2 regions of the Fusibacter sp. JL298sf-3 genome follow, and region 1 is predicted to be linked to the other one. Evidence: a T-box and tRNA genes for the amino acid it is inferred to sense, from the RefSeq annotation. Region 1 holds a T-box; the other holds one or more tRNA genes.
The links. A T-box is a leader RNA that pairs with one kind of tRNA and senses whether it is charged. The one in region 1 lies ahead of metG (methionine--tRNA ligase), so its partner is inferred to be a tRNA-Met.
Positions count from the first base shown of each region.

Region 2: it has a tRNA-Met gene. The T-box ahead of metG (methionine--tRNA ligase) is inferred to sense a tRNA for this amino acid. The anticodon was not compared.

Region 1 covers NZ_CM132608.1:2,150,558-2,154,973, forward strand. Annotated here, with positions in the region: gene ACR6HW_RS10245 (TatD family hydrolase) at 1-55, opposite strand, end outside; partial or broken gene metG (methionine--tRNA ligase) at 226-2,166, opposite strand; T-box leader at 2,233-2,466, opposite strand; gene ACR6HW_RS10255 (putative heavy metal-binding protein) at 2,605-2,922, opposite strand; gene ACR6HW_RS10260 (hypothetical protein) at 2,982-3,722, opposite strand; gene ACR6HW_RS10265 (hypothetical protein) at 3,741-4,416, opposite strand, start outside.
Region 2 covers NZ_CM132608.1:1,649,177-1,653,592, forward strand. Annotated here, with positions in the region: gene ACR6HW_RS07945 (FUSC family protein) at 25-783, shown strand; gene ACR6HW_RS07950 (hypothetical protein) at 839-1,927, opposite strand; tRNA gene ACR6HW_RS07955 (tRNA-Phe) at 2,141-2,216, opposite strand; tRNA gene ACR6HW_RS07960 (tRNA-Ile) at 2,227-2,303, opposite strand; tRNA gene ACR6HW_RS07965 (tRNA-Lys) at 2,316-2,391, opposite strand; tRNA gene ACR6HW_RS07970 (tRNA-Met) at 2,407-2,483, opposite strand; tRNA gene ACR6HW_RS07975 (tRNA-Val) at 2,510-2,585, opposite strand; tRNA gene ACR6HW_RS07980 (tRNA-Glu) at 2,614-2,688, opposite strand; tRNA gene ACR6HW_RS07985 (tRNA-Leu) at 2,691-2,774, opposite strand; rRNA gene rrf (5S ribosomal RNA) at 2,779-2,895, opposite strand; rRNA gene ACR6HW_RS07995 (23S ribosomal RNA) at 2,977-4,416, opposite strand, start outside.

The DNA of each region.
Region 1 (4,416 bases):
CTCTATCGTGATCAAATTGTGAATTGTCTAAATGACTGTGTGAATCAAAAATCATAATGGGTTTATTCGAAAAATCGAATAAGACCTCCCTTCTATAATGTGTTCTCTACTTACTATTATGCCTTAATTTGCGGTAAAAAGAAATACCCTGTGTCTTTCCGCACAGGGTATATTTCTTAAAGAGCGCATCGCCATTTCAGATGCCGCGAAACGCTATTGAAGCACTTATGAGACAACGCTGCCGTCTTTAATCTCTACAGAAGCCAGTTTGAGGTCGTCGCCGTTTGTCGCAGCGAGAATCATGCCCTGCGACAACTCACCTCTGAGTTTAACGGGTTTGAGGTTTGCCACGAGGATGACCTCACGGCCTACGAGGGCCTGCGGGTCGTAATGTCCGGCGATTCCCGAAACCACTTGTCTCTTTTCAGGACCGACTTTTAACTGGAGAATTAGGAGTCGATCGGCTTTTGGATGCTTCTTAGCCTCTAAAATCTTGGCAACTCTCAAATCTATCTTGGAAAAATCGTCAATGGTAATCTCCTCTTTGAGTTCAAGAGGGGGTTCTACCTCTTCCGGTTGTGTGTACTTGGCTTTAATCGCTTCAATTTCTTCGAGTTTGGCCGCTTCGTCCATTCGGACAAAGACGGCTTCCGCAGCGCCTACTGAACTTCCGACCGCCGTCACACCGAAAGTGGCCAAGCTCTCGAGTGACGTGACTTCGGCGCGAATTTGCGTCAGTATTTTTTCCGCAGTATCCGGAACGAACGATTTTAAAAGAACTGCCGCGAAACGAATGCTTTCGAGGAGGTTGTAAAGTACAGTCCCCAAGCGCTCTTTATCGGCAGGGTCTTTCGCCAATACCCAAGGGGTCGTTTCATCGATGTACTTGTTGCTTCTTCTCAGCAGTGCCCAAATATCCTCTAAAGCCTCTGCCACATGGTACGCGTCCATATGGGCTTCGACATTTTTTGCCGTGGAAACCGCCAGCGTCTTTAAGGACGCATCTAATGCGTCTTCAACTGTCGGCGCCGGTACGACACCGTCGAAATACTTTTGGATCATCGACACCGTACGTGTAACGAGGTTGCCCAAGATGTTGGCAAAATCCGTGTTAATTCTCGAAACCATCATTTCGTACGTAATGGTACCGTCGTTGGCAAACGGCATTTCTCTAAGCACGTAATAACGCACCGCATCCACCCCGAAAAGACTCACGAGATCGTCTGTGTAAATCACATTGCCCTTCGACTTGCTCATCTTATCTTTCCCGGTCAACAGCCACGGGTGGCCAAAAACCTGCTTCGGCAGTTCAACCCCGAGACCCATAAGGATAATCGGCCAATAGATGGTATGGAAACGCACAATATCCTTTCCGATAACGTGTAGATCTGCCGGCCACAACTTGTTAAACTGTTCAGAAGAGCCGTCCGGATCAAAGCCTATTGCTGAGATGTAATTGCTGAGCGCGTCGATCCAAACGTAGACCACGTGGCCCGGGTCGAACTCAACAGGCACGCCCCAACTGAAGCTCGTTCTTGAAACACACAAATCTTGAAGGCCCGGCTTAATAAAGTTGTTCAGCATTTCGTTTTTTCGGGATTCCGGCCAAATAAACTCCGGGTTGTTTTCAATATGTTCTTCAAGCTGCTTTTGATACTTGCTCAACTTTAAGAAATACGCTTCTTCGCTGGCCTGAGCAACGGCGCCGCCGCAATCCGGACACTTGCCGTCTACCAGTTGTGATTCCGTCCAAAAGGACTCACATGGGGTGCAGTACCAGCCTTCGTACTTGCCCTTGTAGATGTCGCCGTTGTCGTAAAGCTTCTTGAAAATCTTTTGAACGACTTTCTTATGTTGGTCATCTGTCGTCCTGATAAACTGGTCGTAGCTCACATTGACGAGGTCCCAAATGCGCTTGATTTCACCGGCGATTTCGTCGACATGTGCCTGCGGCGTCCTACCGTCTGTTGCCGCCTGTTCCTGAATCTTTTGACCGTGTTCATCTGTCCCCGTTAAAAAGTACGTATCGTACCCCTGCTCGCGCTTAAAACGCACCAGCGCATCGGATAAAATCGCCTCGTAAACATTGCCGATATGCGGTATTTTTGACGTATAGGCAATGGCCGTTGTTAAATAGTATTTCCCTTTAGACATGTTCAGACCTCCTGACCGTTTGTAAACGGCTCTTACTCATCGGACTTTTTTTCAACAAAAAAGCGACTTCTATCCCCGTCAAGGGACGAAATCGCCGTGTTACCACCCTTATTCCGAAAGGTCTCGCCACCTTTCGCTCTTGTCGACATCTGTCGAACGTACTGTAACGGGTACAAACCGACCTGTGCTCAAGCCGCTGCATTCACACAGGCTGTTCAAGGGCCATCTTCACCTGCGCCTCGTCATCGATTCACACCAGCCACCGACTCTCTTGCACAATTTACAGGGTACTCTTCCTATCACTACATTTAAAATTTGATTGGCATTATTCTACCACAGCCGTTGGCTTTTGACAAGCGTCTGTTCGCATATCACGCCGCCTTCGCCGACGACTTCTCAAATGAAAAAAGGCCGTGTCTGCACACGCCCTCATTTCTTACTTGCCATCACCTAGCCCAGCACCACAGCCGTACCAGAAGCGGTCACCATGAGCATATTGCCCTGTCCGAGCACTTCGTAATCGATGTCAACACCTACGACGGCATCGGCACCCATGGCACGCGCACGCTTTTCCATCTCTCTAAGAGCTGACTCACGCGCTTCAATTAACTCACCTTCATAAGAACCGGAGCGTCCGCCAAAGATGTTGGACAAACCTGCGGCAAAGTCCTTAATAAAATTGACGCCGCTAATGACCTCGCCAAAGACGATGCCTTTGTATTCGACGATTTGACGCCCGTCGACAGCAGGGGTTGTGGTTACTAGCATAATAGCCTCCTCGTTTATCTTTGATACCTTTATCATACAATTTAAAAGTTAAAATAGCATTAAACAGATATAAAAAATTCATAGTTTTCGTCTGTCACTGTTCTCAGCGCCTCGACGACGTCTCCGTGGACACCGTAAGTCGATATCGCATCTATTGAGAGTCCTTGGGCGTAGAGCATCGCCGCTTTAAGCACGTGGACAGGTTCCGCGGCATCTGGTGACAGCGGCTTCTGCACCTTTTCAATCAGCTGATGCGTTTCCAAGCCGTATACCGCGATGAAATCTTCGAGGAGGTTCAACGACTGCTGTGTTGAGACATTACACTTTAGAACAGCTTCGCTGTACCGTGCAGCCTGCATCAACGTATAAGCTTCTTCTCCGTGGAGCGACAGGGCTAAAATGAGCTTTTGAACGGTGGCCTTGACAACAGCTGTTCCCGTACCCACGCTTTTGAGTACTTGCATCACCCTAAGGGCTTGAATCATATCCCGCGCCGTCGCTTCATACGAGTCGCCATCGATGACATAGGTCGTCAACTCCGCGTCGGAACAGGCGTAGTACCCCTCAATTTTAGCGCGCATCGGCGGCAACGTCATGCCCGCCGTGTACAGCACACCGGTTTCCAACGCGTAAACACTTCCCGACTTCAACGTACACTTCTTAATACTGCCGCCGTTAGAAGGGTACTTCCTCATAAAAAATAACGTCCCACTTTTCCAAAATTGCGCTTCTTCCTGAATCCGAACTTTTTGCCTGTGTGCCACAGGCATCGGCAATTTGATATCTTTTGAAAGCAACATTACCGGCCTCCTGTCCCCTTAATAACCGTCGCTGTTCAGCACCCCTTCCAATCGGATGCTTAAATCGTCAATTTTTTTATAATTGTCTCTGAGATGACACATGCACCGATGGTGCTCTTCAAACTTAAAAATAGCAGCTTCCGCATCATCAGCGAGTTTTAAACCGCCCTCTGCCAAAGCCGTCAAGTTCGCCGTCAACGCCTCTTCGTGTCCCGACAACGCTTCCTTAGCGAGTTTCAGTTCCCCCCGCAGTCCCCTAATGTCGTGAACCAAACGGTGGTCATCGGTTTTAATCCCCTCTGTCTTTTCAAAAATTTGCTCAAAGGCATCGTTCATCTTACCTATAATCAACTCTATCTGCATGAGATGTGTAATGCTGTCGTCGACGCACCCCACATGCGCCTTTAACTCATTTGACACCACACGAATACCGTCTTCAAGCGCTTTTGACCGCGTGTGTGTATCGTCGGTCATCACCGCCATAGCCTCACTGGCAAGCAATACTTCTTGAGAATTCCCCGAGAGCTTCTCCATCTGCATCGACAACCTTTCTTTCATGGCGTACGCCCGTCGCCAAACCATCGAAGTCGACAGGGCTGCAAACAAACTGCCCGTAACCGCGAGGACACCGATTCTTTGCCAGCCTGTCAAGCCGCTTTTCGGACTCGTAACAAATGCCGTCCATACGATGACG
Region 2 (4,416 bases), 500 kb from region 1:
GTTATGCGACTACATCCCATTGGGATGCGAACGATAAAGACCGGGATCGCCGTCAGCTTAACCTTGTTGCTCACAAGGGCATTAGGCGTCGATAACCCTTTCTTTGCCCTCATTGCATCTGCCATTGCCATGGAGTCTTCAGTTTCCGAATCTGTCAGCGTCGGTAAAAACCGCATGATCGGAACTGCTATCGGCGCTGTCATCGCCATTGTATTTTCGTATACGCTACCGACCCAGCCCCTATCTGTGGGGATTGGCGTCATTGTATTGATTTACATTTCCAATCAACTGAAACTCAAAAAATCCATAAAGATTTCAACCATAGTCTTTATTGCCATTCTCGTGAACAACGATGAAGTAACGCGCTTTCAATACGCGGTATTTAGAAGCTTTGATACGTTTATCGGGCTTTCTATCGGAACCCTCGTCAACTACTATATCAAACCGCCCAACGGTCGAAAGAGCTTATACGCTTACATTGAAGCCAGTGAAAAAAAACTTCAGTCACTTATTGATCAATACGACCGCGGGGAATCTATCGGCACCTACGAGGACATGCTCGCGACTTTGATGGCTGTGGAAAAAAAACGTCGAACGCTTATCAACGATCAGAAGCTTTTTCTATACGACGCGTCAGACCTTCAAGCCATCCACCAAGCATTTGAAAACATCAAGAAGGGGTATACCCATCTCAGTGTTCTCGTCTCACTAGAGGGCGCCACAGAAGCTGTTCGCGCCTATCACTTAAATGCTTTAAAACACTTCAAAAATTCTCTGTCTTAAAGAGCTAAAAAACGGTACGCCTCTCCGCGCACCGTTTTTTTATAGGCGTCACCTCTTAAGAGGCCTCTGTCTTTTCCAAACACTCTCGAGCTGTTTGTAAAACATACCATGAAACCAGTGCCTTGAGTCCGGCTGACAACCGGATAATACCGTAGCCCGATAGAACGGCACTGTAGAGGAAAGTGTAACAAAAGATAGCAAAACTAAAATACAGAATCTGATAAACCGCTTTTTTATTGCGTTCGGCAAAAGTGATTACCAGTAAAATACCAAGTGCCAACCAAGCAAAGAAGGTGGCCGCATCTATAAACTGATTGATCAGATACCCCCTAATGCTAAATGCATTGACGACAATAATTGCAAATGACACCACTTGAATGGTTATATGATTCTTAGAAAGCCCATTTAACAGCTTCGACTGCGCCTTTATGTCTTCTACAAACTTACTAAAAATCGATAGCGTCTCAGCGGTCTTTTCGCCAACAGGTGACTTAACTTTTAAGTAGCCCAGTACCGCAACGGCAACTAAGAGCCCTGCGAGTAGAGTATCTTCCCAGTCTGCCGAAAACAGAGGGAACAACAAGGCAAATACGAAGCCTATACCGATAAACAAAAAACCTTTTTTATAAGGGTCTTCTGTTTCCAAAGCGCGCTTGCCACTTTTAAAGACGTCGTTGTCTACGAGATGATCCTCAAAGTAATCCAGCTTTAAGTTGATGACAAAACCCACAACACCGACAATAGCAGCAGCCCATGCGACAAAGTAACCAAAGCTCACCTTAGAAGTGAGAAGTAAGGCCAAGTAACCGTCCATGCCCTTTTTCAGCACTATTGGTAGCGCCAGCAATAAGCCAATGGTTGCGAGATACGTCAAAGCAAGCGCTGGTTTAAACCATTTCTTTTGTTTGACGCAATAAAGCGCTCCTGTTAACACACAAAGCGCGGGAATCAAATAGTAAGCTGTTAGCGCGAAGCGCCACCCTGTGATTCCCGCCATAGAGAGATGACTCCCCTCACGTAACACCATTACGAGTTTGGGAATCGAAATCCCCCATTTGCCATACGCAGTACCGAAAGTCGTTGCGACTTGAATCCACGGCAGCCAAAAGGCAATGAGCAAAACCCCCAATGCATATAATGACATATGACGTTTTAAATTTTTCACTGTTATGTACCTCCAATTTTATTATGTCACACAATACCATTATATACCATATAAGTTATGAAATCCACCTTTATTGTATTCTTTTTTAAAATTATAAGGACATTTTTACAATCAAAAAAGATCAGAACGTCTGTCTGATCTCATATAAAAAAACATGATACACATCATGTTGTCAACTTATCGATTTGTAATTGGTGCCCAGAGGCGGAATCGAACCACCGACACGGGGATTTTCAGTCCCCTGCTCTACCGACTGAGCTATCTGGGCTTTTTAATTGTGGTGGGCATAAGTGGACTCGAACCACCGACCTCACGCTTATCAGGCGTGCGCTCTAACCAGCTGAGCTATACGCCCACAATTAAAAAATGGTGATCCATCCGCGACTCGAACGCGGGACACCCTGATTAAAAGTCAGGTGCTCTACCGACTGAGCTAATGGACCCTATTAAAAAACTATTGGTAGCGGCGAGTGGACTCGAACCACCGACCTTTCGGGTATGAACCGAACGCTCTAGCCAACTAAGCTACGCCGCCTTGTGGCTCAAAACGCAGTTTTGAAATGGTGGGAGTAATAGGGATCGAACCTATGACCTCCTGCTTGTAAGGCAGATGCTCTCCCAGCTGAGCTATACTCCCGGATGTGAGCTGATGCTCACAAAATAATTGGTGACCCCTAGGGGAATCGAACCCCTGTTACCGCCGTGAAAGGGCGGTGTCTTAACCGCTTGACCAAGGGGCCAGTGGTGCGGGTAGAGGGACTTGAACCCCCACGAACCAGTCACTAGATCCTAAGTCTAGCGCGTCTGCCAATTCCGCCATACCCGCAATAAATCAGCAACGTTCTACTCTCCCAGGCAGCTGCCCGCCAAGTACCATCGACGCTGGAGGACTTTACTTCTGTGTTCGGTATGGGAACAGGTGTTGCCCCTCCGCCTTCGTCACTGAATTGCTTAACTATGAAACTGTGAAGGTTAGTACCTTCAAAACTGTATATATAAGAACCGATAAATCCTCTTAACTCTAAAGCGTGGTCAAGTCCTCGACCTATTAGTACCTGTCAGCTGAATGCATTGCTGCACTTACACCTCAGGCCTATTACCATATTATCTTCATGGGGTCTTACTCTATTAAAAGATGGGAAATCTCATCTTGAGGGGGGCTTCGCGCTTAGATGCCTTCAGCGCTTATCCCTTCCAAACTTAGCTACTCAGCAGTGCTCTTGGCAGAACAACTGATACACCAGAGGTTTGTCCATCCCGGTCCTCTCGTACTAAGGACAGCTCCTCTCAAATTTCCTACGCCCACAGCAGATAGGGACCGAACTGTCTCACGACGTTCTGAACCCAGCTCGCGTGCCTCTTTAATGGGCGAACAGCCCAACCCTTGGGACCTACTTCAGCCCCAGGATGAGACGAGCCGACATCGAGGTGCCAAACCTCCCCGTCGATGTGGACTCTTGGGGGAGATAAGCCTGTTATCCCCGGGGTAGCTTTTATCCGTTGAGCGATGGCCCTTCCATGCGGTGCCACCGGATCACTAAGCTCGACTTTCGTCCCTGCTCGAGATGTCTCTCTCGCAGTCAAGCTCCCTTTTGCCTTTACACTCTTCGCGCGATTTCCAACCGCGCTGAGGGAACCTTTAGGCGCCTCCGTTACTCTTTAGGAGGCGACCGCCCCAGTCAAACTGCCCACCTGACATTGTCCTAGAACAGGATCACTGTCCATAGTTAGAATAACGGTATACAAAGAGTGGTATCCCAACAGCGACTCCTATAAGACTGGCGTCCTATATTCTTAGTCTCCCACCTATCCTGTACATCATATACCATTATCCAGTGCCAAGCTGCAGTAAAGCTCCACGGGGTCTTTCCGTCTAGCTGCGGGTAACCGGCATCTTTACCGGTACTACAATTTCACCGAGTCCATTGTTGAGACAGCGCCCAAATCGTTACGCCTTTCGTGCGGGTCGGAACTTACCCGACAAGGAATTTCGCTACCTTAGGACCGTTATAGTTACGGCCGCCGTTTACTGGGGCTTCAGTTCTGTGCTTCGCCTAAACTAACACTTCCCCTTAACCTTCCAGCACCGGGCAGGCGTCAGCCCCTATACATCATCTTTCGATTTAGCAGAGACCTGTGTTTTTGGTAAACAGTCGCTTGGGCCTATCCTCTGCGGCCGGATCTAGCTCTTAACCTGATCCGGCACCCCTTCTCCCGAAGTTACGGGGTCATTTTGCCGAGTTCCTTAACAATGGTTTTCTCGCGCGCCTTAGTATTCTCTACTCTCCTACCTGTGTCGGTTTACGGTACAGGCACCTGCTCCCTCGATAGAAACTTTTCTTGACAGTGTGATATCTGCTGCTTCGTTACTTAAGTTCACTCCCCATCACAGCTCATCCTCAGTAGCGCGGATTTGCCTACGCTACAGACTCGCTGCTTGGACATGCTCTTCCATTCGCATGCTCAGC